DNA from 4 places in the Streptomyces globisporus C-1027 genome. Region 3 is predicted to be linked to each of the others. Evidence: riboswitches for the same ligand, from Rfam matches in the RefSeq annotation. Region 3 holds a riboswitch; each other region holds the start of a gene.

Region 1 (7,507 bases), 1.2 Mb from region 3:
CGCCCGGGAGGCGGTCGCCGACGCCGGGCTCGACCCGGCGCACTGGGACGGGACCCGGGTCGCCGTCGTGGTCGGCACCAGCAGCGGAGGATCCGCCGGACTCACCGAACAGGCCGTCGCCCTGGAGCGACGCGGCCCCGAGGCCACCTCGCCCTCGGGCATCCTGCTGACCATCCCGAACATGCCTGCGGCCGAGATCGCCATCGCGATGAAGGCCACCGGACCGAGTCTGGCCCCGTGTACCGCCTGCTCGTCCGGGGTGACCGCGCTGTCGGTGGCCCGGGACATGCTCACGTTGGGCCAGTGCGACATCGCCATCGCCGGGGCCACCGAGTCGATCGTCTTCCCCGTCGCCATGACCGGTTTCGCGCGCTCCGGCGCCGCGGCACCGCGGGACGGCGACCCCGCCCGCCTCTGCCGCCCCTTCGCCGCCGACCGGACCGGGATCGTCATGGGCGAGGGCGCGGCGATCATGGTCCTGGAGCGGGCCGAGGAGGCCCGCGCCCGAGGAGCCTCTCCCCGAGCGCTGATCGCGGGCGCCGGGGCCACCACCGACGCCCATCACCCCACCAGCCCGCACCCTGCCGGGGAGGTCGCACGGGCGGCCGTCGACGCCGCGCTGCGCGACGCGGGCTGGCGGGCCGAGGACGTCGACCACGTCAACGCGCACGGCACGTCGACCCCGCAGGGCGACGCCACAGAAGCCGCCCTGATCGGCCGGGCCTACCCGCACCGGCCGCCCGTCACCGCCCCCAAGGGCGTACTGGGCCACTGCATGGGGGCGGCCGGCGCCATCGAGGCGGGCCTGACGATCCTCACGCTCCAGCACGGGGTGATCCCGCCGATCGCGAACCTGGACGCCCCCGAGCCCGGGTTCGCCATCGACTGTGTCACCAAGACCCCGCGCGAGGTCCCCGTACGACGGGCCGTCAGCCACTCCTTCGGCTTCGGCGGCCAGAACGCGGTGATCGCCCTCCAGGCTCCGTAGGGGCCGGCGTCACCTTCCCGTCTGCCGGGCGACGACGGGAAGGTGGCGCCAGGCCCTGGGCCTGCCCGAGCGGAATCCGCACAGCCGGTACGGCGGGCCGACCCCGCGCCGTACCGGCCCCGCGCCGTACCGGCCCCGCGGCCGTGACCCACCGCACCGCGCCCGAGCTGCGAGAAGACGCGTGATAGCTTGCCGGGGCCAGTCGAACCCCAGCGACGGGGTCAGGGAATCCGGTGCGAATCCGGAACTGACGCGCAGCGGTGAGGGGGACGGGCGGGGCCACGGCCACTGGAGCACACGCGTGCTCCGGGAAGGCGTCCCGCCCGGACGAACCCGAGTCCGAAGACCTGCTGGCACCCGCGCCCGCACCGGGGCACGGGAACCGTACGACGGGCTCCGCGGCTGGGCCCAGAGACACAGAGGTCCTTCGTGCTGTCCACGGCCACCCCCGCTCCGATACGTACCGCCGCCCTGCTCGCGGCCGGACTCCTCCTGCTGACCGCCTGCGGCGAGGGCGGGAGCACCGGAGCCACCGACGGGAAGAAGGCCGAGGGCTTCCCGCTCACCCTGAAGAACTGCGGGCGCACCGTCACGGTGAAGGCGCCGCCCCAGCAGGCCGTCTCCGTCGACCAGGGGTCCACCGAGATCCTCCTCTCGCTCGGCCTGGCCGACCGGCTCGCCGGTACCGCCACCTGGAGCGACCCGGTGATGAAGGGGCTGGAGAAGGCCAACGCGGGCGTCGAGCGGATATCGGAGAACCGGCCCTCCTCGGAGAAGGTCCTCGACAAGGAGCCCGACTTCCTCTCCGCCTCCTTCGCCTCGACCCTCGCCAAGGGCGGCGTCGCCCCGCGCGAACAGTTCGAGAAGCTCGGCGTCCCGACCTACGTCTCGCCCGCCGACTGCGTCGGCAAGGACAACAGCGGCAGCGGCGACGGGGCCCGCACCGCACCCCTGACGATGGACAGCGTCTACACCGAAGTACGCGAACTGGCCCAGGTGTTCGGTGTCCCCGAACGCGGCGACGCCCTGGTGAAGAAGCTCCGGGCCCGGGTGGAGAAGGCCACCGACGGCATCGACGCCTCCGACGCCTCCCTCCTCTACTGGTTCTCCGACTCCAAGGCCCCCTATCTCGCGGGCTGCTGCGGTGCCCCCGGCGTCATCACCAAGGAGCTCGGAGCGAAGAACGTCTTCGACGACACCCATGACGAATGGCCCCAGATCAGCTGGGAGACCGTCGCCGACCGCAACCCCGACGTCCTGGTCATCGGCGACCTCAGCCGCACGACGCAGACCGCCGAGAGCGCCGAGAAGAAGATCGAGTTCCTGGAGTCCAACCCGGTCACGAAGACGATGGACGCCGTCAAGAACCGCCGCTACGTGCTGCTCAGCGGCCAGGCCATGAACCCCACCATCCGGACCGTCGAGGGACTGGAGCGTGTCGCGGCCGGACTGCGCGACTTCGGGCTCGCGGGGTGAGCACCGACAGCCGTACGGCCGCGAAGACGGCCGACGCGCCGCCTGCCGCCCGCCCGGACGTTCCCGCCCGGGTCGGCGCGCCGCTCACCGTCCTGCTGTGGGGCGGCGGACTACTCCTCCTCCTGGCCTCCGTCGCGGTCGCCGTCACCATCGGGCCCGCCCGGATCTCCGTCCCCGACGTCTGGTCGACCGTCGCCGCGCACCTCGGGTTCGGCGCGAGTGACCTCAGCCCGATCCGGGACGGCATCATCTGGAATCTGCGGATGCCGCGTACCCTCCTCGCCGCCGTGTGCGGCGCCGGGCTCGCGGTGTGCGGCACGGTGATGCAATCGCTGCTGCGCAACCCGCTCGCCGACCCCTTCGTCCTCGGTGTCTCCTCCGGCGCCTCCACCGGGGCGGTCGTCGTGGTCGTCCTCGGGGTCGGCGGGGGAGCGGTGTCGCTGTCGGCCGGAGCGTTCGTCGGGGCGCTCCTCTCCTTCGCCCTGGTGCTGCTGCTCAGCCACACCCTCGGCGGCTCCACCGACCGCGTCGTCCTCTCCGGCGTCGCCGCGATGCAGCTCTTCTCCGCCCTCACCTCCTTCGTCGTGATGACCTCCGCCGACGCCGAGCAGACCCGCGGGGTGCTGTTCTGGCTCCTCGGCTCGCTCAGCGGCGTCGGCTGGAGCGAGGTCGCCCTGTGCTCCGCCGTCCTCGCCGTCTGCCTGGTGGTCTGCCTGGCCCACGCCCGTACGCTCGACGCCTTCGCCTTCGGGCAGGACGCCGCCGCCGCGCTCGGCGTGAACGTCGCCCGCACCCGGATCGTGCTGCTGTGCACGACCGCCCTGCTGACCGCCGCCCTGGTCAGCGCGGCCGGGGCGATCGGCTTCGTCGGCCTGGTCCTGCCGCACGCCGCCCGCGCCCTCACCGGCTCCGGACACCGGCGGCTCCTCCCGGTCACCGCGCTCGCCGGGGCCGTCTTCCTGGTCTGGGTCGACACCCTCGCCCGGACCGTCCTCGACCCGCAGGAAGTACCGGTCGGCGTCGTCACGGCCCTGATCGGCGTCCCCGCCTTCGTCCTCGTCCTGTACCGCACCAGGAGCACGTCATGAGCGTTTCCACGGGCCTGCGCGCCGAGCGCGTCGGCCGGGCGGCGGGCGGCCGGCTCATCCTCGACGGCGTCGACATCACCCCGCCGCCGGGCTCCACCATCGGGCTCCTCGGCCCCAACGGCTCCGGCAAATCCACCCTGCTGCGGATCCTCGCGGGCCTCCTCGCCCCGGACACCGGCGTCGTCACCCTGGACGGCGACCCCCTCGCCCGTCTCGGCCGCCGCACCGTCGCCCGCCGGATCGCCGTCGTCGACCAGCACGCGGTCACCCAGGTCGACCTCAGCGTCCTGGACGTCGTACGCCTCGGCCGCATCCCGCACCGGCGCGCCTGGTCCGCCCCCGACAGCACCGACGAGGACGCCGTCTCCGACGCGCTGCGGCGCACCGGGCTCACGGACCGCGCCGGGCAGTCCTGGCACACCCTGTCCGGCGGCGAACGCCAACGCGTCCAGATCGCCCGCGCCCTGGCCCAGCAGCCCCGCGAACTCCTCCTGGACGAACCGACGAACCACCTCGACATCCAGCACCAGCTGGACCTGCTCGCCCTGGTCGCCGACCTCCCCGTCACCAGCGTCGTCGCGCTGCACGACCTCAACCTGGCCGCGATGTTCTGCGACCGGATCACCGTGATGAAGGCCGGCCGCGTCGTCGCCGGAGGCACCCCGGCCGAGGTCCTCACCGAGGAACTGATCAGGGACGTCTACGGAGTGCGGGCGGTCGTCACCCCGGAAGGTCCCGACGGCCGCCCCTCGGTACGGTTCCTGCGGCGCCGCTGACCGGCTGGGCACAAGGACAACGCCCCCGGACAGCCCGCCGGGCGGACTCGAAGCTACGAGCCCGCCCGGCGGCCGAGGACGTGGGAGCGGCCTTCCGGCCACCTGAGGTCGTGCGGGTCAGCGGCGTCGCCCCTGGCCGAACTCGCCACCGGCGTCCTTGCCGGTGCCCATGTCCTTGCCGTCCGCGTAGTCGATCTTCTCCTTGCGGATCTCGGCGGAGACTTCCTTCTGCTCGGTGACCCGGTTGGTCTCCAGTCGGACCCGCTCCACCGGCACGGCCTCCTTGCGTACGGTGGCGCGCTCCGCGTGCAGCGTGACCTCGACGTCCTGCTCGCCGAAGTCCGTGGTCCCGGTGGTCTTCTCGCCGGGCTGGAGCGGTTCACGGACCACTCGCACCTCTTCGTGGGAGACCGGCACCGTCCGGGTGACCTCCTCGGTCACCACGTACTTGTGCAGCCGTGCCTTGCCGCTCTCGTACTCCTCCTTGCCGACGTGCAGCTGCTCCTCGGAGCGGATCATCTCCTCCTTGCCGCTCATGTCGGCCGCCCGGGACGTGCCCGCACCCGCGCCCGCCAGCGGGCGTTCCGTGGTGGAGGCCTCCGTGTCGCGGTGCCTGCCCGTACCGCTGCCTGCTCCTGCCATGCCCGCAGCTCCTGTCGTTCCCGCGCCGGCCGTCCCGGCGCTCGTCCCGGCGGTGGTCGCCTTCCCGGTCGCCTTGGCGGTGGGGGGTGTTCCGGTACCCCGGGCCGCGCCCGCGGCGCCGGCGGCACCCGCCGCGCCCATCGCCCCGGTCCCGGCGACGGTCGGCGCGTCCATGCCGCCCGGCCGGTTGTCACCGAGGTTGCCGGACTTCCTGCTCAGGCCGTAGTGCCGGTACAGCTCCTCTTCCTCGGCCACGGAGAGGTGCGCGTCCGCGTCCACCCGGGGCGCGTCCTTGACGCTCTCCTTCGGATGGGCGACGTGCAGGTCGGAACCCACTCGACGGGCTCCGGCGAGCGGGACGAAGCTCTCCTTCATACCGAACATGCCGGTCTTGACCGTGACCCAGTCGGGCTTGCCGGTGTCGTCGTCGACGTACACCCGGCCCACACTGCCGACCTTCTCGCCGTCGTTGTCGTACACGGTCAGACCGTCGAGTTCTCCGGAATCCGTGAAACCGTCAGCGGCTCCCATAACCGATTCCTCCTCTCGGGCACGCCCTGTGGTTGGCTCCACCGGAGGTGGCGCGTCCGGATTCCATCGCGCCTCACCCGCTTGGACGCTGCAACCGCCCGCTCGCCCCGATCGTGGCTCCGGCAAGCCCGGTGCGGGGCCCCGGCCCCGTGCGGCGGTACCGGGCCGCTCCGGACGGCATTAGGCCAATCGGGTGAGCCGCCGGGGCTCGCATAGGATCGGCGGACCGCGGCGGCCGCAGGGCGGACCACCGCCGACCCGCCGAGCCACCAGGGGTGCGCCATCTCTTCCGTACGTCTCGGGCTGCCCGCGCAACGCGGCGAACTGCGCGACCGGCGCGAGGACGGGCACCACCTCCACCACCTCGTGTGGCGGCTGGGGCCGGGCGTGCGGGTGTGCAGCAGCGCGGTCCTCGGCGGGGGCATCGGCCCCCGGGACTGGATTCTCAACGCCCAGGTCCCCGGCGGCTACCCGCGCCTCGACCCGGACCGTCACCTCGCCGAGATCGCCGCGGCGGAAGGGCTCTCGGGCCCGGGCGCCGGGCTGATGACCGCCGCCGACGTCGCCGCGTACACGACCGCCCGGGACGGCGGCGTCACGGCGACCGTCACGGCGGGCCTCGGCGTACGGGGCTGGGCGGCGGCGCCCGACGACGACCGGGCGCCCGCGTTGCGGCCGGGCACGGTCAACATCGTCGTCACCCTGCCCGCCGCGCTCTCCGACGCCGCCCTCGTCAACGCCGTCGCCACCGCCACCGAGGCCAAGGTCCAGGCCCTCCTGGACGCCGGACTCGACTGCTCGGGCACCCCTACCGACGCCGTGTGCGTCGCCGCCCCCGAACCGGGGCCCGACGGCGGCGAACCCTTCGCCGGACCCCGCTCCACCTGGGGCGCGCGCATCGCCCGCGCCGTGCACAGCGCCGTACTGGCGGGAGCCCGCCCGGCCGTGTGACGGGCCGGGTCCACCACCGAAGGGGTTCAGGTCACCGTCACCGGGTGCCGCACCACCGCGTCGAACAGATAGCCCTGGGTGTTGTGCGCGGTGGCCACCGGCTGCCTGCGCCCCGAACGATCTGTCGCCCTCGCCAGCAGCACGGTGGACCCCCGCTCCCTCGGCACCCAGTCGGCCGTCCACCGCACCCAGCTCCCGGCCCGCGGCTCGTCCCGCAGCCGGGCCGCCCGCCAGCGCACACCCCCGTCGGTGCTGACCTCCACGGCCCGTACGGGCGCCCCGCCCGACCAGGAACGCCCGGTCAGCAGCGCACGCCGGTGGGCGGGGAAAGCGGCCCCCGGGGCCAGCTCGAAGGCGCTCTTCAGCGACTGCCGGGTCAGCGGCGGGCTGCCCTCCGGCGGATGCCCGGGGCCGAACAGCCGGTAGAGGCCCGTGTTCCACGGGGTGAGCAGCGGCTCGGCGCTCACCTCGATGTCGCCTACCCACTTGATGTTGGCGATGCCCACCCACGACGGCACGATCAGCCGGACCGGATGGCCGTGGTCGGGCGGCAGCGACTCGCCGTTCATCTCGTACGCGAGCAGGACGTCGTCCAGCGCCTTGGCCACCGGCAGCGGGCGGCGCACCCGGCCCAGGTTCACCCCGTCGGTGACCACCTCGGCGTCCAGCCCGCGCGGCAGCACGTCCACCGCGTGCCGCCGGATTCCGGCCCGGCGCAGGACGTCCGCCAGCCGCACCCCGCGCCAGCGCGCCGTGCCGATCGCCCCGAGCGTCCACGCGGTGCCGCTGACCGTCTGGCCCTGCTGCGAGGTGAAGTAGCTCCGGCCGTTGCCCGCGCACTCCACGAAAGCGGTACGGGCCACCTGCGGCAGGGCCAGCAGATCCCCGAACGTGAAGTCCACCGGCCCGCCCCGCAGCCCGTCGCCCCACACCGTCAGCTTCCAGTCCGCCCGGTCGATGCGCGGGGTGGCGGTGTGGTTGCGGACGAAGAACCGGTCGGCGGGGGTGAGCAGCCCGGTGCCGTGCAGGGCGTCGAAGTTCGTCTCCGCGTTGGT
Region 2 (7,507 bases), 5.6 Mb from region 3:
TTGCGGTGGTGGTCTCGGCAGGCTGCTCCGGCGGTGACGGCGGCGGGACGAAGGGGGAGGCAGCCGAGCTGCGCGTTCGCCCGCCGGGTGTCCACAGCTGGACCGCCGAGCCGTGCGGCCTGCTCACGGGCGCACCGCCCGCGGAAGGCTTCACCCTCGGCAGCACCACCGACTCCGCCTCCCCCGAAGCCCGGGAGGACATCGGCGAGAGCGGCGGCCGGCCGCTCTACCGGCGGACCGGCTGCCTCGCGGATCTCAAGGGCCCGGACGGCGCGTTCTGGAAGCTCAGCGCCACGGCATCGGTGTACGAGGACTCCGAGCCCGCCCGCCACGCCTACCGCGTCAAGGAGGATCTCGACCGCGCTCACGGGCGCGGTCCCCAGAAGGTGCACGACACCGCCTACGCGCTACCGTCCGACGACCGGGGCCGCCCCGGCCGCACCCTCCTCCTGTGGAACGGTGACCTGGTGCTCGCGGTGTCCGCGTACGCACCGCACGGCAGCACGGAACGCGAGGTACGGAAGGACCTCGAACAGATCGTCGGGAACGCGGCCCGCCGCATCGAGGGCGGCTTACGCAACCACGACGCCTCCTCCCCCGCCCCCTGACGCCAGGGCGCCTGACGCCTCGATGCCCTTCGCAGGTTTCTCGGCGCTCCGGATCAGGCGTTCGCCACCCGGTCGAGCCACTCCTTCATCAGCGCCGCCTCGGCGGTGCTCAGCCCCGCCCCGTGCTCCTTCCGCAGGAGGGCGCTCAACCGGGCCGCCGCCGTGGGGACTTCGGCGTCCGCGGGTGCGCTCGACGACTGTTCCCGCGGTGGTTCCGGCGTGAGCACCGTCGCGTACAGCGCGTCCCGCACCCGGCGGGAGACCTCGATGTCGTCGAACGTCGCCGGGCGGGACACCAGCATCAGCGCCACGCCCACGTTGGCCGACATGATCATCTGGGCGGCCAGCTCGGGGGCGACGCGTATCCGGCCCTGGGCGGCGGCCCGTTCGAGGTCCCCCGTCAGGATCCGGTGGGACTCCAGCGCCGCGGCTGGCGGCGTGCGCATCGCCGGCGAGTTCATCAGCCGGTAGAGGTTGCGGTTGTCGAGGGCGAAGGCGACGTGGCTGTCCCACCCCCGCCGCAGGTCCTCGACGGCGTCCGTCGTCTCACCGCGCTCCCACTTCGTCGCCAGGTACTTCTCGAAGCCGTGGTCGACGACGGCCGACAGCAGTCCTTCCTTGTCGCCGAAGTGCCGGTAGAGAGCCGGGGCGCCCACCTTCGCGGCCTCGCACACGGCGCGCGTGGAGATGTCGCCGTCGGGCGATTCCCTGACCAGGGTGGCGGCCACTTCCAGGATGCGTGTCCGGGTACTCGTGCTCACCGGAGGGACGCTATCAAGCGGCACGGCGGCCCTCAGACGATGCCGCCGTTGGCCCGCAGCACCTGCCCGTTGACCCAGCGGGCCGGGCCGGCGAGGAAGGAGACCACCTCGGCTATGTCCTGCGGGGTCCCCAGCCGTTCCAGCGGCGGCTGGGCGGCCATCCGTGCGACGGTCTCCTCGTCCTTGCCGTCCAGGAAGAGGGCGGTGGCGGTCGGCCCCGGAGCCACGGCGTTGACCGTGATGTCCCGGCCGCGCAGCTCCCGGGCGAGGATCAGGGTCATGGCCTCGACGGCGCCCTTGGTCGCGGCGTACGCGGTGTAGCCGGGCAGGGCCAGCGACAGCACCGAGCTGGAGAAGTTGATGATGGCCCCGCCCGCGCGCAGCCGCCGCGCCGCCTGCTGGTCGACGACGAACGTGCCCCGGATGTTGGTGCGGAGCATCCGGTCGAGAGTATCGAGTTCGAGCTCGGCCAGCGGGGCGAGTGCCATGACCCCCGCCGCGTGCACCACCACGTCGATCCCGCCGAACGCATCCTCGGCGGCATCGAAGAGAGCGGCGACCGCCACCTCGTCGGCCACGTCCGCCTGCCGGGCGATGGCCTCGCCACCCGCGGCGGCGATCGCGGCGACGGCGGCTTCGGCCTCGGTCTGGTTGCCCGCGTAGTTCACGACGACCGCGAAGCCGTCGGCGGCGAGCCGTTCGGCGCTCTCGCGGCCGATGCCCCGGGACCCTCCGGTGACCACGGCCACCCGGCGAGGGGCGGATGTCGATGCGGTTGCGGACTGATCGGTCATGGCATTGCTCCTGGCGACTGGGGTCGCGGCCGTTCCGTGAAACCCGATGAGATCAACGCTAACACCATCGCGTTATCAACGCTACCCCTCGATCGTAGCGATGCTACTGAACATCGCTACCCGCCTCCGCGCCCGCCCGCACACCACAGAACCCGCCGGATGCTCCCCGGCGGGTTCTGTGGTGTACATCAGTCACTACGTGCGCGCGTCGGCACGCGCGGGCTCAGCCCACCGCACTCGCGGTACGCGGCGCCGCCGCACGGGGGGCGGGCGTCAGAAGCCGCTCGGTGAGAAAGCCGAAGACGATGCCGAAGGTGCTCCACAGCGTCGCCTGGACCGCCAGCGTCGAGAGTCGGAACTCCCACAGCAGGGTCGCCGGGAAGTCCTTGCCCACCTCGTCGAAGGAGGGCAGGAAGGCGTAGGCGAGACCGATCAGCAGGACGAAGCCCGCGACGACCGCGATGCTCGCGTTCCAGTTGCCCAGGCGGGGTGCGAGCCGCTTGCCGATGATGACGGCGGCGACGGCCAGCAGCACACTGAGGGCGACCATCAGGAAGAACAGGGTGGTGCGCTTGCCGATGGTGTCGGGGTTGCCGACGGCGGGCGGGTTCGCCGGGTACTTGAGGAACGGTACGACGTAGACCGTGAGCAGGGCGGCGCCCGCGATCAGCGCCGCCGTGGCCCGGGGGCCGAAGTTGCCGATGCGGCCCAGGGCGTAACAGAAGACGAGGGCAGCGATTCCGCCCACCGCGACGCCGAAGACCAGGACGCCGGTGGCGAGTCCCCCGGTGGCCTGCATGGTGCGGCTGACCAACTCCTCGCCGCCGCCGTGGTCATGACTGTGGGCCTCTTCGAGGGCGATGGCCGCGTCCACCTGGGACTCGCCGAGGAAATAGGCCACGACGAGCGCGAGCGCGCCCGCGATCAGGCCCGCGAGCATGCCGCGCACGAGCAGGGCTCTGACAGATATGGGGTTCACGATGGTTTCCTGATTTCTCTTGCTTGCCGCTGCCGGGCGCGTCCGCTGATTCCCCGGCGGATGTTCTCTCCGGCGGGGCCTGGTTCCTCAGATGTCTCAGTGGCAGGGGAAGCCGAGCAGGTGGCGGCCGTCGTGAACCCACTCGTGGACGCCTTCGCCCGAGATGAGTGCGGTGGCGCCCTGTTCGGCGCCGACGAAGTACAGCAGGACGAGCATGAGAATGCCGAAGAAGACCGCCCAGGGGGCAATGGCTTTCGCCGAGATCGGAGTGATCTCGGATGTCCCCGTAGCGGAAACGGCGGACTGTGCCATGGCAGAACCTCCTGTGGGAACACGCGTCCCTGTTGTGGTGCCTCAGACGAAGGTGCCGGGTCTGACTTCCCGCCCGAAGGCGGGTTCACAGTGGCGCGACCGTGCCGGATTCTCACCGGACTTCCGTCCCACCCTCGTCATGGTCGACGAGACCATACCGCCTGTACGCAGGCGCCGCCATGGTCAAATGTGCAGCGTCACGGGGGCCGAATTCCTTGGGGCGACAGGGCTGCGGGGCCACTGGTGCCGGATTGAAAGCAGGGACATGACAGTACGGGTGATGTTGATCTCACCGGCGATGAACGCGGCGCTGCGGGAGGCGCGCTTCGACGGCGACTCCCCCCTGGACCGGTCCGGCCGGGAGAGTGCGCGGGCCGCCGCCGGTACGGTGCCGACGGCCGGGCTGGTACTCAGCGGCCCCTCCGGCCAGTGCCGCGAAACCGCTGAGGCCCTCGGCCTGACGGCCCGGACCGAACCGGCCCTGGGGGGCTGGGACCTGGCGGACTGGGCCGGCCGCCGCCTCGACGAGGTGGCCGCCGCCGAACCCGCGGGGGTGGCGGCCTGGCTCGGCGACCCGTCGGCGGCTCCGCACGGCGGCGAGTCGCTGTGCGACCTGGTGACCAGGACCGGGGCGTGGCTGGACTCCCTCGGGGGGCCGGACGCACCCGGCGCTCGTTTCCTGGTGGTGGCCGAGGCCGCCGTCGTCCGGGCGGCGGTCGTCCACGGCCTGCGCCTGCCGGCGGAGGCGTTCTGGCGGCTGGACGTCGCCCCGCTGATGCTGACCGAACTCAGCGGGCGCTCCGGCCGGTGGAACGTGGGGCTCGGGCGCCCGCTCACCGCTCCCCCGGCCGGCTGACCGGCACGGCCCGGCGCTCACCGGCCGGCCACCACAGCCCACCGCTCCTCACGGCCGACCGGCCGTCACATTCCTTTGCTCTCCCGCCAGTCGGGCCGGACCAGCACCGCCGTGGCGACGATGTCGCCCTCGACCCGCCAACGCCCGTGCAGCGTCGTGGGCAGGGCCGGATCGGTGAGCAGCAGACGGGCGGCGAAGGTGCCCTCGGCGGCGGTGGGGCCCTGAGACCCATGGTCGCTCCCCGGACCGTCGGTGCGATGGAACGTCAGATCGGCCTGGTCGAAGTCGAGTTCGACACCGGTGACCGGATACCAGGTCTTGAAGACGCTCTCCTTGGCGCTGAACAGGATGCGGTCCCAGTGGATCTCGCCCGTCCCCTCCGGCGCGGGCGGACCGATCCGCTCGCGCTCGGCGGGCAGGGCCACCAACTCCCGCACCCCGGTGGGGAGCGGGGCATGCGGCTCGGCGTCGATGCCCAGCGACAGCACGTCCGTCGCACGGGCCAGCGCGGCTGCCCGGTAGCCGACGCAGTGGGTGAGCGTGCCGACGATTCCCTCGGGCCACAGAGGTCTCCCCCGGTGACCGTGGAGTACGGCCGCGGGCGGCAGGCCGAGTCCGGCCATGGCGCGCCGGGCACAGGCGCGGGCCGTCGCGAAATCGTTCCTGCGTTTGGCCACGCTCTTGGCCATCAGCGCCTCCTCCTCGGGGAAGAGGGCTCCGTCAGGGACGGTCTCCGCGCGGGTGGACGCCGAGGAGACGTCGGCGGGCAGCAGCAGCTCGATCACGAGGTGCCTCCGGGGGTGCGCGGATGTGCGGACGGTCCGGCCCCGGTCCGTTCCGGTGGGGCGGGCTCACCCTCGTACGGGAGGATCTGCCGCAGCAGGCCGCGCGGGTGGCCCCGCTCGCGCCATTCCCGGGGGTAGCCGATGGAGACCTCCTCGAAGCGCACTCCGTCGTACCAGGTCGTACGGGGGATGTGGAGGTGGCCGTAGACGACTGCGGCGACGTTGAAGCGGCGGTGCCAGTCGGCGGTCAGTTCGGTGCCGCACCACTGGGCGAACTCCGGGTACCACATCACCGACGTGGGTTCCCGGACGAGCGGCCAGTGTCCGGCGAGGACGAGGGGTATCTGCGGGTCGTGCTCCGCGAGCCGGCGGCCCGTCTCGGCGACCCGGGCGCGGCACCAGTCCTCCCGGGTCGGATAGGGGTCGGGGTGCAGGAGGTACTCGTCGTTGCAGACGATGCCGCTCTGGTGCGCCACGGCGAGCGACTCCTCCTTCGTGTGCGTTCCCGGGGCGCGGAAGGTGTAGTCGTACAGGAGGAAGAGCGGCGCGATCGCCACCGGCCCTTCGGGGCCCGGCCAGAGCGGGAAGGGGTCCTCCGGAGTCGTCACTCCGAGCTCCCGGCACAGCTCGACGAGATGGTCGTAGCGGGCCTGCCCGCGCAGTTGGACCGGATCCTTGGACACGGTCCACAGCTCGTGGTTGCCGGGGGTCCAGATCACCTGGGCGAAGCGTTCCGCGAGGAGCCCGAGCGCCCATCGGATGTCCTCGGGCCGCTCCGCCACATCGCCCGCGACGATCAGCCAGTCCGCGTCGGACGTCGGCTGCAGGGACTCGACGATCGGCCGGTTGTCGCTCACCGCCGCGTGCAGGTCGCTCACGGCCAGCAGACGGCCCCGGCCCGGCTGCGGGGATGGGTCGCCGGGGGCCGGTGCGGCGGCGGGTGCACCGTGCGGTGCCGGGTCGCTCGGAGGAGTCATGGGCGCTGGGTTCCTGATCTGTCGGCGGTCGTCCGGCTCCGTCCGCACGGTGGGGAGCCCCTGGGAACGTAGCCTCTCACGCTCCCCTCCAGGATCTCCCGGGGGTTTCGGACGCGGCCGCGTCGGCTGCCGGGAGTTCTGTCGTACGGGCGCCGCGCCGTCAGTCGTCCTGTGTGCGGCGGGAGTTCAGTTCGTTCACCGCTCCGAGCGCGTCGCCGATCGTCGTGTAGTCGACGGCGATGAAGGTGACCGGGCTGCCGCGCTCCGCCTCACAGGCCCGGGTCCGCTCCAGGACCCAGTCGCGGGCGTTGACACGGCCGGCGTCCAGGCGGCTGCCACCGGCGTTCGTGATGAAGTGGTTGAGCAGGAAGAGCTGCTTGCCCGTGCCGCCCCGGTAGGGGGCGCAGGTCATCTCCGAGGGGCTCCGGAAGGCGAACGGGGTCTCCATGCCGTACCGGTAGAAGTTGCGGTACCAGGGGGCCGGGCCGTCGGCCTTCTCGGCGAACACCACCAGCCTGCGGCCGCTGTCGATCATCTCCCCCAGAGTGGGCCACGGGGCGTCCGGGTCCGCGTCGGGGGTGTGCAGGAGGTCGTCCAGGCCGGCCGCGTGGAACGCCTTCTCGGTGTCCTCGGGGCTGATGTCGTCCTGGACGATGAGCGTCACGATCTCGGTGGGGTGGGCGCGTAGCCAGTCGCCGATGTCCTCCAGGGCCGGGACCAGTTCGATGGCCCCGGCGCGGCAGACGCCGTGGCAGAGCCACAGGCCCTCGCGCGGCGGGTTGGCCTTGTCGATGGCACCGGTGATCAGGCGGCGCTGCTCGGGGGTGAATTCGGGGGAGTCGAGCCGGGCGGCGATGTCCTGGGGGCTCTCCCAGCGGTACGTGTCGAGCTGGAGGGCCCGGACCCCCGTGTTGAGCTGGGTGGTGATGTCGGGGTCCTGCAGCGGGCCGATGAACCGGTCGGCGGTGGTGGACATGGCGTTGTGCGAGGTGAGGTAGGCGGCCTCGTCGTAGCGCAGGTCGCACAGGCGGCCGCTGCCCAGGCACTGGCGGGGTGCGGACGGGCCGAACACGGGTGGCACGACCAGGACGCCGGCCAGTGCGGCACAGGCCACGCCCGCCGCCGTCGTCCGCACGGCCGTCGGGGTCGGCGTCGGCATCCGGTCGGGGCGCACCAGCAGCACCCAGCCCGCACCCGTGAGGAGTACGCCGCCGACGAGGGCCGCGAGCGCGGCGCCGAGACCGGTGGTCACCGCCTGGTTCACGGCGTTGCGCTGGAGGTCGTCGACGAGTGAGCTGACGCTCGGGGCCCACGAGGAGGGTGGGGTGAACAGGCGCCCGCCGGTGATCAGCCGGGCGAGGAGCACGGCCGCGCCGGTCAGAACGCCCGCGCAGGCGAGCGCCTGACCCAGCCGCATCAGCCTGCGGGCCGGGGT
Region 3 (7,507 bases):
GACCTCCGCACCGGCCGCCGTCAGCAGCTCGGCGTGCTCCGCGTACGCGAAGGTGAACGCCGCCCCGCCCGCCACCGCGACGACGGGCTTCTCGGCGCCGGGCCCGAGGGCGTACGCGGGCTCCCACGGCTCGTCCGCCAGGGCGGGCGCCGTCCGCGCCAGCGCCATCAGCGCGTCCAGGTCGCACCCGGCACGCACCCGCTCGCCCATGGCCCCTATGGCGTCCACCGCGTCGCTCTGCCGCTCGGCCACCGGGACCAGACCCAGATGCCGCGAGGGCGTCGCGACCTGTGGCGCCCGCCGGATCACCCCGAGCACCGGCAGCCCCGACTCGTCCAGCGCGTCCCGCAGCAGCGCCTCGTGCCGGTCGGAGGCCACCTTGTTCAGGATCACCCCGCCGATCCGCACCTCGGGGTCCCAGGAGGCGAACCCGTGCACCAGGGCCGCCACCGACCGGGACTGCGAGGAGGCGTCCACCACCAGCACCACGGGCGCCCTGAGCAGCTTGGCGACCTGCGCGGTCGACGCCAGCTCCCCCTGCCCCGAGGCACCGTCGTACAGCCCCATCACGCCCTCGACCACGGCGAGGTCGCACCCCGCCGACCCGTGCGCGAAGAGCGGGGCGACGAGATCCGTCCCGCACATGTACGCGTCGAGATTCCGGCCGGGGCGGCCCGTCGCCAGGGAGTGGTAGCCCGGATCTATGTAGTCCGGGCCGACCTTGTGCGGCGAGACGGCGAGCCCGCGCGCGGCGAAGGCGGCCATCAGACCGGTGGCGACGGTGGTCTTGCCGCTGTTGGAGGCCGGAGCGGCGATGACCAGACGGGGCACACTCACCACTCGATGCCCCTCTGGCCCTTCTGCCCCGCGTCCATCGGGTGCTTGACCTTCGACATGTCGGTCACCAGGTCGGCGGCCTCGACGAGCTTGTCGGGCGCGTTGCGGCCGGTGATCACCACATGCTGCGTGCCGGGCCGGTTCCGCATGACCTCGACGACCTCGTCGGTGTCGATCCAGCCCCAGTGCAGCGGATAGGCGAACTCGTCGAGCACGTACAGCTTGTACGTCTCCGCCGCCAGGTCCCGCTTGACCTGCTCCCAGCCCTCGCGGGCCTTCTCCTCGTTGTCGAGCTGGCCGTCGCGCTGGACCCAGGACCAGCCCTCGCCCATCTTGTGCCAGTCGACGGTGCCGCCCTCGCCGCTCGCGCCCAGCACCTTCAGCGCGTTCTCCTCGCCGACCTTCCACTTCGCGGACTTCACGAACTGGAACACCCCGATCGGCCATCCCTGGTTCCAGGCCCGCAGCGCGAGCCCGAAGGCGGCGGTCGACTTGCCCTTGCCTATGCCCGTGTGGACGAACAGGAGCGGGCGGTTGCGCCGCTGACGGGTGGTGAGCCCGTCGTCCGGCACGGTGGTCGGCTGTCCCTGCGGCATTAAGCGGCCCTCCCGGCTGCGGTGACGTCCTTGACGAGCCCGGCGATCGAGTCGGCCCGCAGCTCGTCGAGCGTGACGGCGGTACCTCCCAGCTCCCGGGCGAGCTCCCCGGCGAGACCGAGGCGTACGTACCCCGACTCGCAGTCCACGACGACGGACGCGGTCCCCTCCGAGCGGTGCAGCCGCCCGGCCCGCCCCGCGAGCGCCACGGGCTCCGGCCCGCCGGTGGCCCGCCCGTCCGTGACCACGACGAGCAGGGGCCGCCGCGACGGATCGCGCAGCCGCTCCACCCGCAGCACGTCATGGGCTTTCAGCAGCCCGGCGGCCAGCGGAGTGCGCCCGCCCGTCGGCAGCGACTCCAGCCGGGCGGCGGCCGCGTCCACGGACGAGGTCGGCGGCAGGGCCACCTCGGCCACCTTGCCCCGGAAGGTCACCAGACCGACCTTGTCCCGCCGCTGGTAGGCGTCCAGCAGCAGCGACAGCACGGCCCCCTTCACCGCACTCATCCGCTGCCGGGCCGCCATCGACCCGGAGGCGTCGACGACGAACAGCACGAGGTTGCCCTCACGCCCCTCGCGGGTCGCCTGCCGCAGATCGTCCCGGCGCACCACGAGCCCGCGCCCCGCACGCCCGCGCGCACGCTGGTGCGGGGCGGCGGCCTGCACGGTCGCGGCCAGGTGCAGCTTGGTCAGCGCTCCCTCGGGCCGCCGCGCGCCGGTGGTACGGCCGTGCTCGGTACGGGCCCGGGAACGCCGCCCCGCAGCACCTTCGCCGAGCCCCGGCACGCTGAGCATCTTCGCCCGGAACGGCTCGGCGGCGGCCACCGGCTGCTGCTCGCCCCCGGCGGGCCGTCCGGGCGCGTCGGGCGTGCCCTCGGGGGCCTGGGACGGTGCGTCGCCCTCCGAGCCCTGGGGCGGCGTACGGTCCTCCCCGTCGGCCTGCGGCGGCACACCACCGCCACCGCCACCACCGCCGCCGCCGTCATCGTCCCCGCCCCCGTCGGGATCGGGCTGGTCGTCGCCGTCGCTGTTCTCCGGCGGCCCGGCCTCGTCCAGGGTCTGGTCGAGCTTGTCCTCGTCGAGGCCCGGCGCGTCGAACGGGTTGCGCCGCCGCCGGTGGGGGAGGGCCAGCAGGGCGGCCTGCCGTACGTCGTCGGCGGTGACCTCCTCGCGGCCGGCCCAGGCGGCGAGCGCGGTGGCGGTACGGGCCATCACGATGTCGGCCCGCATCCCGTCGACCTCGAACGCGGCACAGGTGGCCGCGATCTGCCGCAGCACGCCGTCGCTCAGCACGACCCGGGGCAGCAGGACGCGCGCGGCGGCGATCCGCTCGCGCAGGGCGCCCTCCTCCTCGGCCCAGCGCGCGGCGAACCCCTCGGGGTCGTCGTCGTACGCGAGCCGGCGCCGCACGACCTCGACCCGCTCGTCGGTGTCCCGGGACGCGGAGACCTCCACGGTCAGCCCGAACCGGTCCAACAGCTGCGGCCGCAGCTCGCCCTCTTCCGGGTTCATCGTCCCGACCAGCAGGAACCGCGCCGCGTGCCGTACGGAGACGCCTTCGCGCTCGACGTACGAAGCACCCATGGCCGCCGCGTCCAGCAGCAGGTCCACCAGGTGGTCGTGGAGGAGGTTGACCTCGTCGACGTACAGGATCCCGCGGTGCGCGTCGGCCAGCAGCCCCGGCTCGAACGCCTTCACACCCTCCGAGAGCGCCCGCTCGATGTCCAGCGCCCCCACGAGCCGGTCCTCGGACGCCCCGACGGGCAGCTCCACGGTCCGCGCCGGACGCGACACCCCGGCCGCCTCCGCGTGCGGCCCGTCGGGACACGCCGGATCGGGCGAGACCGGATCACAGGAGAACCGGCACCCGGGTACGACGGGGACCTCGGGCATCAACGCGGCGAGGGCCCGCACGGCGGTGGACTTGGCGGTCCCCTTCTCACCCCGCACGAGCACCCCGCCGACGGCCGGACTGACGGCGTTCAGCAAGAGCCCGAGCCGCAGGTCGTCCTGCCCGACGATCGCGGTGAAGGGATACGGCGTACTCACAAGGCCTCCTGGTCGACATGCTGTTCAGCTTCTTGCCCGAGCCCGTGGGGCGTGGCTTCCGCGGACCCGGCATCCTCAAGCCTCTGGCCCCTTGACCCAGCGGACCCGGCCATTTCAAGCCCCTCCGGCGATTGAGGAGCGGGGTCCGGGGCAGCGCCCCGGCTCTCCGGCCCACCCGCCCCCACCGGCGGCGCCCCCGGCGGCACGAACGGCAACCCCCCAGGCGCACCCCCCTCGATCAACCCCCACAACGCATCCGTGTCCGCATGCTCCTCCACCAGATCCCCGAGCCGATCCAGCTGCTCCTCCCGCAGCACCCCGAAACTCGTGTCCGGCGCAGGCACGAACCGCCGCCCGGCGGCCCGCGCCACCTCCACCAGGAACCGCCGCCGGAACGCATCGCTCTCCAGCGACCCGTGCCAGTGCGTCCCCCACACCGCCCCCACCCGGCACCCGTCCAGGAACGGCTCCCCGCCCCGTACGTCGGCCACCCCGTGGTGGATCTCGTACCCCTCCACCGGCTCGCCCAGCGCCGAACCGACCGGCCGCGCCAGCGTCTTGTCCCGGTCGAAGCGAATCCGTACGGGAAGGACCCCGAGCCCGTCCACGACCCCCGCCCGCGACTCCACCTCGTCCTCGATCCGCTCACCGAGCACCTGGAACCCGCCGCAGATCCCCAGTACCGGCCGGCCCTCCGCCGCACGCCGCACCAGCGCCTCCGCGAGACCGCGCTCACGCAGCCAGGCCAGCGCCTTCACCGTGCCGCGCGTCCCCGGCACGATCACCAGATCCGCGTCGGCCAGCTCCTCCGCCCGGTCCACGAACCGCACGACGACGCCCGGTTCGGCGGCCAGCGCGTCCACGTCCGTGAAGTTGGACATCAACGGCACCGCGCAGACCGCGACCCGCAGCACGTCCTCCCCGTGCGGCGGCGCCACGACCGACTCCCGCACCGCACCCCGCAGGGAGACCCGCAGGCCGTCCTCCTCGTCGATGCCGAGCCCGTGGGCGTACGGCAGCACCCCGTACGTCCGCCGCCCGGTCAGCCCGTACAGCATGTCGAGCCCCGGCTCCAGCAACGAGACGTCGCCCCGGAACTTGTTCACCAGGTAGCCCGCGACCAGCGACTGGTCCTCCGCGCTCAGCAGCGCCGTCGTCCCGAAGAACGAGGCGAAGACCCCGCCCCGGTCGATGTCCCCGACGACCAGCACGGGGAAGCGGGCGGCCCGCGCGATCCCCATGTTCACGATGTCGGTGCGCCGGAGGTTGATCTCGGTGGGGGAGCCCGCCCCCTCGCAGATCACCGCGTCGTACGTCGACCGCAGCTCCTCCAGGCAGTCGGTCACCGTGCCGAGCAGCGCCTCCTGACGGCCCCCGTGGTACCCCCGGGCGCTCATCTCGCCGACCGGCTTCCCCATCAGGACGACCTGGCTGGACCGGTCGCTGCCGGGCTTCAGCAGCACCGGGTTCATCAGTGCCGTCGGCTCCACCCGGGCGGCCTGCGCCTGCATCGCCTGGGCGCGCCCGATCTCCGCGCCCTCGCGGGTCACGAAGGAGTTGAGGGACATGTTCTGCGCCTTGAACGGCGCGACCTTCACCCCTCGGCGCACCAGCCAGCGGCAGATGCCCGCCGTGACCACGCTCTTGCCCGCGTCCGAGGTCGTTCCCGCGACCAGCAGCCCGCCGCCCCTCATGCCCGCCCCCGTTCCCGTACGGCACTCCACCGTGTCGCACCGCTCATGCCCGTCCCCGCTTCCGCCCCGCGACCGACCGCCGCGCGGCCAGGTGGCCCGCCGCCAGCCGGCCCGCCACACACACCCCCAGGGCCAACGCACCGACCCGGCGCGACAGCCGCACCGCGCGCTCGATGTCCGCGCCCCGGACCTCCCGCCCGGCCGCCCCGTTCAGCACCGGCCGGTGCTCGACGCGCCCCGCGTACGCGAGCGTGCCGCCCAGCCGTACGCCGAGCGCCCCCGCGAACGCGGCCTCCACGGGCCCCGCGTTCGGGCTCGGGTGGCGGTGTGCGTCCGCCTTCCAGGCGCGTACGGCCTCCGAGGGCCGCCCGCCGCCGACCACGGCCAGCGCGGCCGTCAGCCGGGCGCCCGGCCACCCCGCGACGTCGTCCAGGCGGGCCGAGGCCCAGCCGTAGCGGCGGTGACGGGGCGACTTGTGGCCGACCATCGCGTCCAGCGTGTTCACCGCCCGGAACCCGACCAGACCCGGCACCCCGCCGATCGCCCCCCACACCAGCGCGCCGACGACGGCGTCCGACGTGTTCTCGGCGACCGACTCCACGACCGCGCGGGCGATCCCCGGCCCGTCCAGGGAGTGCGGATCGCGCCCGCACAGATGCGGCAGCCGCTCCCGGGCCACCTCCAGGTCCCCGGCGGCCAGCGCGCCCCCGATCGCGCGGGCCTCGCGGCCCAGCGACGTACCGCCGACGACGGACCAGGCGGTGGCGGCGGTCAGCGCGACGGCGAGCGCGGGGCGTCCCCGTACGGCGCGGGCGGTCAGCGCGGCTGCCCCCACAGCGCCTCCGGCGCACACCAGGGTGTGCAGCGCGCCCCGGCCACGGTCGTCACGCCACAACAGGGACTCGACCCGCGCCGCGGCGCGGCCGAATCCGGCGACGGGGTGGCCCCGCCGGGGATCGCCGAGCAGCGCGTCGGCGACCATCCCGGCCGTGGCGCCGTACGCGAAGATGCGATCGGCACGCACGGCTCAGCCCGTCGCGGAAAGAGGCGTTCCGGCACGGAGGGGCACAGGAAGCGGCGCAGGGAAGGGCGCACGGCGGCCGGGCATGGCGTAGGTCCTCACTCAGGGTCCGCGCCCTGGTTCGACGTGACCGACGACGAGAGTCTCCTGGCTCCCGGATCCGCAGTTCCCCCGGCCTTCCAGCCCGCGTACCGCGAGCCGTGACGTCCGGTGTGGGGGAGTGCTCCCCGGTGACAGTGGCGGGACCGCGCCGGATTCGCACCGGCTTCCTCTGCTGTCGCCGTAAATGGCTCCGGCAGTCCACCACGCCCCGAGAACAGCCGTCAACTCGCTGTTGACCTGCGAGGCTCCACTGTGGGCGGACGCACATCGGGCCGGACACACGAGGTGTGTCCGGCCCGAAGGGAGTGCGAGGAACGCGGGGGTGCGGCGTCAGGCGACGATCAGATAGATCCCGTACGAGACCGCCGCGACGCACAGCGCGAAGCAGGCGTACGCGCCGGTGCGCGCCAGCGCGACCGACCCGCCGGAGGCGCTGCCTCCGGCCGTGGCGGACTGCTTGGAGAGAGCGACGATGCCCAGGGTGAAGAGGCCGACCAGCGCGACGGTGACCACGAGGCTGACACCGAAGACGGAGGCGAGAGCTGCCCAGTCGATTTTCATGCGGATCTGTCCTTACACCTTGGCCGGCGGCCGGGCCGGGTCGTCGGGCGCCGAAGCCGGGGCCGGGATGCTGGAGATGAGCTCGGGCTCGGAGGCCGGGACTCCGATGGGCGGCGGCTGGACCGCGGCGATGGCCGTGGTGACGACGCCCTGGGGCTCGTCGCCGTCCGTGTCGTTGACGTTGGTGTGGTCGACCGGCTGGCGGCGCGAGGCCACCCAGATGGCGAACGAGCCGCCCACCAGGATGACCGCCGTGACGGCGATGCCCCAGGGGCCCTGCTTGGTCAGGAACTCGGCGCCCGCGCCGACCAGACCCGCGGCCGGCAGGGTCAGACCCCAGGCGACGAACATCCGGGTGGCGGTGGACCAGCGGACCACGCCCCCCTTACGGCCGAGGCCCGAGCCCATCACGGCGCCGGAGCAGGACTGCGTGGTGGAGAGCGAGAAGCCGAGGTGCGAGGAGGCCAGGATGACGGTCGCCGCGCTGGTCTGGGCGGCGAAGCCCTGCGGCGGCTGGAGGTCGGTCAGGCCCTTGCCCATGGTGCGGATGATGCGCCAGCCGCCGAGGTAGGTGCCGAGCGCGATGGCGACACCGGCGGAGACGATGACCCACATGGGCGGGTTGGAGCCGGGGGCCAGGACACCGCT
Region 4 (7,507 bases), 3.8 Mb from region 3:
CACCTCCAGGGTCCAGAACGAGACCATGCCGAGCAGCAGCCCGAGCAGCTGGTTCACGAGCAGCGCGCCGATCAGTGCCACCGGGTAGGCGAACCCGGCAGCCGCCGAGGCGGGCGCCCGGCCCGCGCCGATCAGCAGCGCGAACGGCAGGGCCACCAGCAGGACCGGGACGGCGGCCGATGCCCACCCGAGCTGGCCGGAGAGCATCTGGCCGGGAAAGCCGACGGGCCGCAGCAGGTCCACGGCGACCTTGCCCTCCCGTACCCGCTGGTCGATGGGGGAGGACCGCCACGGGCTGACGAGCTGGTACTGGAGCGTCGTCAGCGTCGCGTACGCCGTCATGGTGGTGAGGCTGAGCCCGTCCACCTCCGCGCGGCCGTCGTAGAGGGCCTTCCAGACCACCGTCAGCAGCCAGATCTGGAGGAGCATCATGGCGAAGGACGACAGATAGGCCGTGCGGTAGGTGAGGGCGGCGCGGAACTCCATCCGGGCGCAGGCGAGATGGGACCGGAGCAGCGCCCTCAGTCGCTGCTTCGCGGAGGTGGGGGCCGGCTTCGCGGAGGCCAGGGCCGTCGGGGCGGTCATCCGCGGTCCGCGTAGATCCGGTGGATGACGCTCTCCAGCTCGGGTTCCACGATCGAGAGGTCGGTCACCCGGTGCCGCTCCAGCACCGCGGCCACCAGTTCGGCGGGCGGGGTGCGGACGGGGTCGAAGCGCAGCCAGACCTTGCCGTCCTCGCGGCGGACGACCTCCGCGCCTTCGACGCTCTCCAGCCGGTCGGTCTGCACCACGAGTTCGCGGTGCGGCGCGTAGCGGGCCTTCAGCTCGTCCACCGCGCCGTCGTAGGCGACCTTGCCGTGGTCGATGAGGATGATCCGGTCGCAGAGTTCCTCGACGTCGTCGAGGTCGTGGGTGGTGAGGACGACCGTGGTGCCCGACGCGCGGTTCAGCTCCCCGACGAAGGTGCGTATCCGCTCCTTGGCGATGACGTCGAGCCCGACGGTCGGCTCGTCCAGATAGAGGATGTCCGGGTCGTAGAGCATCGCGGCGGCGAGGTCGCCGCGCATCCGCTGGCCCAGGGAGAGCTGGCGGACGGGAGTGTCGAGGAACGGACCGAGGCCGAGCACCTCACTGAACTGCCGCTGCCTCTCGCGGAACCGGGCCTCCGGGACGTCGTAGAGGCGGCTGATCAGCCAGAGCGAGTCGCGCAGCGGCAGGTCCCACCAGAGCTGGCTGCGCTGGCCGAAGACCACGCCTATCCGGCGGGCGTTGCGGGACCGGTCCCGCCAGGGCGTGGCACCGGCGACCGTGACCGTGCCGGAGGTCGGGACGAGGATGCCGGTGAGCATCTTGATGGTGGTGGACTTCCCCGCACCGTTGGGGCCGAGATAGCCGACCATCTCGCCCTGCTGGACCGTGAAGTTCACGCCGTCGACCGCACGCTTGACGGTCTGCTCACGCGTCAGCAGCGTACGGAGACCCGCGAAGCGGCCCTCCTGCCGTGTGGGCCGGCTGAACTCCTTGACGAGGTCTGCCACTTCTATGACGGGCATGTCCGCCTCTCTGGAGCGATCCGGGCCCGGTCGGGCGTGATCGATCTGAGAGTGTGCACGCCGAGGCTTGGTCTAGTCCAAGTGTTTTTCCGTTCGGCCGGTTCTCGTCATGCCGTCAGGGGACGCGGAAGGCCCCACCGTGCTCAGCGGCACGGTGGGGCCCTTCAGATTCCGGAGCGGGTCTAGAAGTCGTCGTCGAACCCGACCGAGCCCTCGACCGCCACCTGGTAGGCGGACGGGCGGCGCTCGAAGAAGTTCGTCAGCTCCTGGACGCCCTGCAGCTCCATGAAGGAGAACGGGTTCTCCGAGCCGTACACCGTCGGGAAGCCGAGGCGGGCGAGGCGCTGGTCGGCGACGCACTCCAGGTACTGGCGCATCGACTCGGTGTTCATGCCCGGCAGGCCCTCGCCGCACAGGTCGCGGCCGAACTGGAGCTCCGCCTCGACGGCCTCCTTCAGCATGTCGGTGACCTGCTGCTGGAGCGCGTCGTCGAAGAGCTCCGGCTCCTCCTTGCGGACGGTGTCCACGACCTCGAACGCGAAGTTCATGTGCATCGTCTCGTCACGGAACACCCAGTTGGTGCCCGTGGCGAGGCCGTGCAGCAGACCGCGCGAGCGGAACCAGTACACGTAGGCGAACGCCCCGTAGAAGAACAGCCCCTCGATGCAGGCCGCGAAGCAGATCAGGTTCAGCAGGAAGCGACGGCGGTCCGCCTTCGTCTCCAGCCGCTCGATCTTCTCGACCGAGTCCATCCACTTGAAGCAGAACTGCGCCTTCTCGCGGATCGACGGGATCTCCTCGACCGCGTCGAACGCCGCCGCCCGGTCGTCCGGGTCGGGCAGATAGGTGTCCAGGAGCGTCAGGTAGAACTGGACGTGCACGGCCTCCTCGAAGAGCTGCCGCGACAGGTACAGCCGCGCCTCGGGGGAGTTGATGTGCTTGTACAGCGTCAGCACGAGGTTGTTCGAGACGATCGAGTCACCGGTCGCGAAGAACGCCACCAGCCGCCCGATCATGTGCTGCTCACCCGGCGACAGCTTCGCGAGGTCGGCGACGTCCGAGTGGAGGTCGACCTCCTCCACGGTCCAGGTGTTCTTGATCGCGTCCCGGTAGCGCTCGTAGAAGTCCGGGTAGCGCATGGGACGCAGGGTCAGCTCGAATCCCGGGTCGAGCAGGTTCTTCTCGTTGCTGGTGGTGCTCATTACTGGCAGGCCTCGCAGGACTCGGGGTTCTCAAGAGAGCAGGCGATGGCGTCCGCGTCGGGCGCCGAAGCCTGCTGTACGGGAATGGGGGCGGCGGCCGACGCCTGGCCGGACGCGGCACGGGCGATCCGGGTCGCCGGGCGCGAACGCAGGTAGTACGTCGTCTTCAGCCCCTGCTTCCAGGCGTACGCGTACATCGAGGAGAGCTTGCCGATCGTCGGCGTCTCCAGGAACAGGTTGAGCGACTGGCTCTGGTCCAGGAACGGCGTACGGGCCGCCGCCATGTCGATCAGGCCGCGCTGCGGGATCTCCCACGCCGTGCGGTACAGCGCCCGCACGTCCTCCGGGATCCAGGCGAAGCCCTGCACGGAGCCACTGGCCTCGCGCAGCGCCTCACGGGTGCGGGCGTCCCACACGCCGAGCTTCTTCAGCTCGTCCACCAGGTAGGCGTTGACCTGGAGGAACTCACCGCTGAGCGTCTCGCGCTTGAACAGGTTGGAGACCTGCGGCTCGATGCACTCGTACACGCCGGCGATCGAGGCGATCGTCGCGGTCGGCGCGATGGCGAGCAGCAGGGAGTTGCGCATCCCGGTCTTCGCGACCCGGGCGCGCAGGGCGTCCCAGCGCTCCGGCCAGTTCAGCTCGGTGGCGTAGTGGTCGGGGTGCAGCACCCCGCGCGCGGCACGCGTCTCGGACCACGCGGGCAGCGGGCCCGAGCGCTCGGCGAGGTCGCAGGACGCCTCGTACGCGGCCAGCATGATCCGCTCGGAGATCTTCGTGGAGAGCGCGCGCGCCTCGGGTGAGTCGAACGGCAGGCGCAGCTGGAAGAAGACGTCCTGGAGGCCCATGGCCCCCAGGCCGACCGGCCGCCAGCGGGAGTTGGAGTTCCCGGCCTGCTCGGTCGGGTAGAAGTTGATGTCGACGACCCGGTCCAGGAAGGTCACGGCCGTACGGACGGTGGAGTCCAGGCGGTCCCAGTCGATCGAGCCGTTCGCCACGAAGGCGCCCAGGTTGACCGAGCCCAGGTTGCAGACGGCCGTCTCGCCGTCGTTGGTGACCTCAAGGATCTCCGTGCACAGGTTCGACGAGTGCACGACCCGGCCCGGCTCGGCGGTCTGGTTGGCGGTCCGGTTGGAGGCGTCCTTGAACGTCATCCAGCCCTGGCCGGTCTGCGCGAGGGTCCGCATCATCCGGCCGTACAGCTCACGCGCCGGCATCGTCTTGCGGGCCAGGCCCTTCGCCTCGGCCGCGCGGTAGGCCGCGTCGAACTCGTCGCCCCACAGGTCGACCAGCTCGGGCACGTCCGCCGGGGAGAACAGCGACCACTCGGTGTCCGCGTCGACCCGGCGCATGAACTCGTCCGGGATCCAGTGCGCCAGGTTCAGGTTGTGCGTACGCCGCTGGTCCTCACCGGTGTTGTCGCGGAGCTCCAGGAACTCCTCGATGTCCGCGTGCCAGGTCTCCAGGTAGACCGCCGCGGCGCCCTTGCGCCGGCCGCCCTGGTTCACCGCCGCCACCGAGGCGTCCAGCGTCTTGAGGAACGGCACGATGCCGTTGGAGTGCCCGTTGGTGCCCCGGATCAGCGAACCCCGGGCGCGGATGCGGGAGTACGACAGACCGATGCCGCCCGCGTGCTTCGAGAGCCGCGCCACCTGGTGGTAGCGGTCGTAGATCGAGTCCAGCTCGTCCTTCGGCGAGTCCAGCAGATAGCAGGAGGACATCTGCGGGTGCCGCGTACCGGAGTTGAAGAGGGTGGGGGAGGACGGGAGGTAGTCCAGCTTGCTCATCAGCCCGTAGAGCGCGGCGACCTCGTCCAGCGCCCGCGCCGACTCGTCCTCGGCGAGGCCCGCGGCCACGCGCAGCATGAAGTGCTGCGGGGTCTCGATGACCTGCCGGGTGATCGGGTGGCGCAGCAGGTAACGGCTGTGCAGCGTACGGAGACCGAAGTAGCCGAAGCGGTCGTCGGCGCCCTCGGCCAGCGTCCGCTCGACCAGCTCGTCCAGCGCCTTCGCGTGCAGCTCGACGAAGGCGGCGGTGCGGTCGGCGATCAGGCCCTCGCGGTGGCCCACGGTGACCGAGGCGGAGAAGGACGTCGCGCCCTGGCCCGCCGCCTCGTCGGCGATCGAGAGGGTCAGCAGCCGGGCGGCCAGCCGGGAGTACGCCGGGTCCTCGGAGATCAGCCCCGCGGCGGCCTCGGTGGCCAGCATGCGCAGCTCGGCCTCGTCGGAGCGGGCGTTACGCCCGCGCAGCGCTGCGGCGGCGACCCGTCCGGGGTCGGTGTCGGGAAGATCGACGGTGAGGTCGGTCAGGGTCCGCAGCAGAGCGGTCCCGGGTCCGTCGTTCGGGACTTTCCCGGCCGTGGTGGACGCTGCGGACTCGGCGGATTCGGTGGCTGAAACCGGATCGGCGGGCGCGATGGTCACTGGGCTTTCCCTCGCTCGGCAGGGGGCCTGTGGAAGGCGGGGAAGCCGGGCAGCGCGAAACCCGGGGCGGGGCAGCACTGCTGACGGCGTCCACCGGCCTATCCGCGAGGCCCGGACGTCTGGCATCCGGTTCGGTCGAGCCGGACGCACTGTCGACAGGTCTTCGGACTTGCAGGTGCGCAAAAGCACACTGATCACACCGTTGCGGGACAGTTCCGGATTCGCACCGGATTCCCCTGCGGCGACAGCGAGGTCGAGCATACATGTGGGGGCCGCCAGATGCTGCGGCCCCCACATGTTGTGTCGCGTCGATTTCATGTGCCCCTCAGGACACCGCCTCCAGCGGCAGCCGGAAGGTCATGAGCCGTAGGCCCGGCACCGGTTCCCAGTCCCGTTCGGGGGTCCGCAGAAAGCCGAGCCGCCGGTAGATCCTATGGGCTGAGAGCATGGCCGGCTGCGTCGACAGCACCAGCGCCCGGACACCTTCCGCCGACCGGGCCCGCTCGATGCACGCCCGTACGAGCGCCTCTCCCACGCCCCGTCCGCGCCCCTCGCGGGCCACGGCCAGCATCCGGAATTCGGCCTCGTCCGGACCGGCGATGTCGCGCCACGGCGTGCCGGGAGCGGCATAGGTCACACCGCCGAGCACCGCCCCGTCCGCGTCGAGCGCGACCAGCGTCTCCGCCTCGGCCGCCCGCTGCTCCACCGCCCGCAGTTTGCGGAGATACGGGTCCTGCGGCCCGTGCAGCAGACCGTCGCCGAGATACGCCTCGGCGACGATCTCGCCGAGCACGCCGTACTCGGCCGGCTCGGCCACCCTGATCGTCAGATCCATCAGCCGCTCGCTCCCACTTCGTTGTCCGGGGCCCCGTCGCCCTCCGTCGGCAGATCGCCGCGCTCGACCGGCGCTCGCCCGGAGGCCTCCCCGGCGGGCGGCAGTACCTGGTCCAGCTCGTAGTCGTCGGCGCGGTGGGCGGCCCGCGCCGCCGCACGCAGCGTCGGCCGGTCCACCTCCTGGCGTGTTCCGCTCAACGTCACCACCAGGCCGTCCTGTTCCCGGGCGTAGGAGTGGCCCGACTCCGTGGCGCTGTACCACTGTCCGCCGTCGCGCTCACAGGTCACCAGGGGCTGCTGGCCGCCGCCCGGCGCGGGGCCGTCCGTGCAGTCGGCGTCGGCGTGCGGGAGGCGTTCCACCGACAGCCGGATCTGCCCGCCGTCCGGCTCGGTGTAGACGCTGCCGAACCCGTCGTCGCCGAGCACCCCGACGGACTGGCGCGCCAGGGTGTAGCCCGCGGCCTCGGTCACCCACACATGCTCCGCGACGAGCTGCGCGGCGCTCGCCCGCGCCTCCAACTCCGCCCGGTCGGGCGCCGGATCGGCCGAGGAACTCCGGTCGGCCGCTGTCTGCGAGCCGGGCGCCGGCTCGGTGCCGCAGCCCGTCGCCGCCAGGGCCAGGGTCATGGTCAGCGTGGTGGTCAGGAGGAGGGGCCGGAGCCGGGGCGGCCGGAAGCGCGGTGTCATGGGCACATCCTTGTCTAGGGCGAGGGCGCGGTGTTCCGGACGGCGATGTCCGGTCGGGGGCGCGGAAAGGGGCCGCCGCGCCCCTGGACGGGATGCGGCGGCCCCGGTGGCGGCCCGTGGTGCTCAGCAGCAGCGGAAGCCCTCGCGGGGATCCGCCTCGCGGGCGTCCGTCCGGCTGCGTTCGAAGGCGCGGCGGGTCATCACCGGCGCGTCCGGATCGTGCGTCCTCGCGTGCGCCACATAGCGGTCGTACGTGGACTCGCCGGTCAGCTCACGGACGTACCAGCGGATCCGTCCGGCCACCCGTCGTACGTCCGCGACCGTCATGTCCGGCTCCCCGTCTCCGCCGGCTCCTTGCGGATGCCGCCCTCGGGCCCGACGCCGGCGGCGAGCAGCTCGGCCTTCTCCTCCTTGGTGGCGAAGAGCGAGGCCGGGGCGACGAGCTTGGACTCGACGTACGGCGTCTCGTGGAGCTTGACGCTCTCCGGGTCCCGGATGGCCTTGTAGCAGACCCGGCCGGCGTCCACGAGCACCACGATGATGAGGAGCGCGAAGAGCGCGCTCAGCACCCCGTCGACCGTGGAGTTGGTGACGACGGTGCGCATGTCGTCCATGGACTTGGCCGGCGCCAGCACCTCGCCCGCGTCGATGCCCGCCTGGTACTTGTCGCGCTGGGCGAAGAAGCCGACCTTCACGTCGTCGGAGAAGATCTTCTGCCAGCTCGCGGTGAGCGTGACCGCCACGTCCCAGGCGAGCGGGACCGCGGTGACCCACGCCCACTTCAGCCGGCCGGACTTGACGAGCAGGG

Evidence for each region. A riboswitch is a leader RNA that binds a small molecule or an ion and turns the genes downstream of it on or off. The one in region 3 is predicted to bind cobalamin.
Region 1: it holds a riboswitch for cobalamin, as region 3 does, so the genes downstream of both, WQO_RS01895 (ABC transporter substrate-binding protein) here and WQO_RS07085 (cobalamin biosynthesis protein) in region 3, are expected to answer to the same signal.
Region 2: it holds a riboswitch for cobalamin, as region 3 does, so the genes downstream of both, WQO_RS31885 (CbtB domain-containing protein) here and WQO_RS07085 (cobalamin biosynthesis protein) in region 3, are expected to answer to the same signal.
Region 4: it holds a riboswitch for cobalamin, as region 3 does, so the genes downstream of both, WQO_RS24035 (ribonucleoside-diphosphate reductase subunit alpha) here and WQO_RS07085 (cobalamin biosynthesis protein) in region 3, are expected to answer to the same signal.

The regions. Positions count from the first base shown of each region.
Region 1 covers NZ_CP013738.1:465,206-472,712, reverse strand. The annotation lists gene WQO_RS01900 (beta-ketoacyl-[acyl-carrier-protein] synthase family protein) at 1-988, shown strand, start outside; cobalamin riboswitch at 1,171-1,357, shown strand; gene WQO_RS01895 (ABC transporter substrate-binding protein) at 1,418-2,464, shown strand; gene WQO_RS01890 (FecCD family ABC transporter permease) at 2,461-3,552, shown strand; gene WQO_RS01885 (ABC transporter ATP-binding protein) at 3,549-4,328, shown strand; gene WQO_RS01880 (PRC and DUF2382 domain-containing protein) at 4,446-5,501, opposite strand; gene WQO_RS01875 (adenosylcobinamide amidohydrolase) at 5,784-6,452, shown strand; gene WQO_RS01870 (sulfite oxidase) at 6,479-7,507, opposite strand, start outside.
Region 2 covers NZ_CP013738.1:7,218,107-7,225,613, reverse strand. The annotation lists gene WQO_RS31905 (hypothetical protein) at 1-608, shown strand, start outside; gene WQO_RS31900 (TetR/AcrR family transcriptional regulator) at 662-1,369, opposite strand; gene WQO_RS31895 (SDR family oxidoreductase) at 1,402-2,163, opposite strand; gene WQO_RS31890 (CbtA family protein) at 2,387-3,142, opposite strand; gene WQO_RS31885 (CbtB domain-containing protein) at 3,239-3,454, opposite strand; adenosylcobalamin (AdoCbl) riboswitch at 3,500-3,593, opposite strand; gene WQO_RS31880 (histidine phosphatase family protein) at 3,720-4,310, shown strand; gene WQO_RS31875 (4'-phosphopantetheinyl transferase family protein) at 4,376-5,095, opposite strand; gene WQO_RS31870 (metallophosphoesterase family protein) at 5,092-6,072, opposite strand; gene WQO_RS31865 (phosphoinositide-specific phospholipase C-related protein) at 6,233-7,507, opposite strand, start outside.
Region 3 covers NZ_CP013738.1:1,619,356-1,626,862, reverse strand. The annotation lists gene WQO_RS07105 (cobyrinate a,c-diamide synthase) at 1-840, opposite strand, end outside; gene cobO (cob(I)yrinic acid a,c-diamide adenosyltransferase) at 834-1,433, opposite strand; gene WQO_RS07095 (putative cobaltochelatase) at 1,433-3,481, opposite strand; gene WQO_RS07090 (cobyric acid synthase) at 3,478-5,175, opposite strand; gene WQO_RS07085 (cobalamin biosynthesis protein) at 5,219-6,199, opposite strand; cobalamin riboswitch at 6,317-6,494, opposite strand; gene WQO_RS07080 (hypothetical protein) at 6,629-6,859, opposite strand; gene WQO_RS07075 (inorganic phosphate transporter) at 6,872-7,507, opposite strand, start outside.
Region 4 covers NZ_CP013738.1:5,420,062-5,427,568, forward strand. The annotation lists gene WQO_RS24020 (ABC transporter permease) at 1-585, opposite strand, end outside; gene WQO_RS24025 (ABC transporter ATP-binding protein) at 582-1,553, opposite strand; gene WQO_RS24030 (ribonucleotide-diphosphate reductase subunit beta) at 1,736-2,755, opposite strand; gene WQO_RS24035 (ribonucleoside-diphosphate reductase subunit alpha) at 2,755-5,178, opposite strand; cobalamin riboswitch at 5,316-5,439, opposite strand; gene WQO_RS24040 (GNAT family N-acetyltransferase) at 5,504-6,013, opposite strand; gene WQO_RS24045 (hypothetical protein) at 6,013-6,699, opposite strand; gene WQO_RS24050 (YbdD/YjiX family protein) at 6,823-7,026, opposite strand; gene WQO_RS24055 (carbon starvation CstA family protein) at 7,023-7,507, opposite strand, start outside.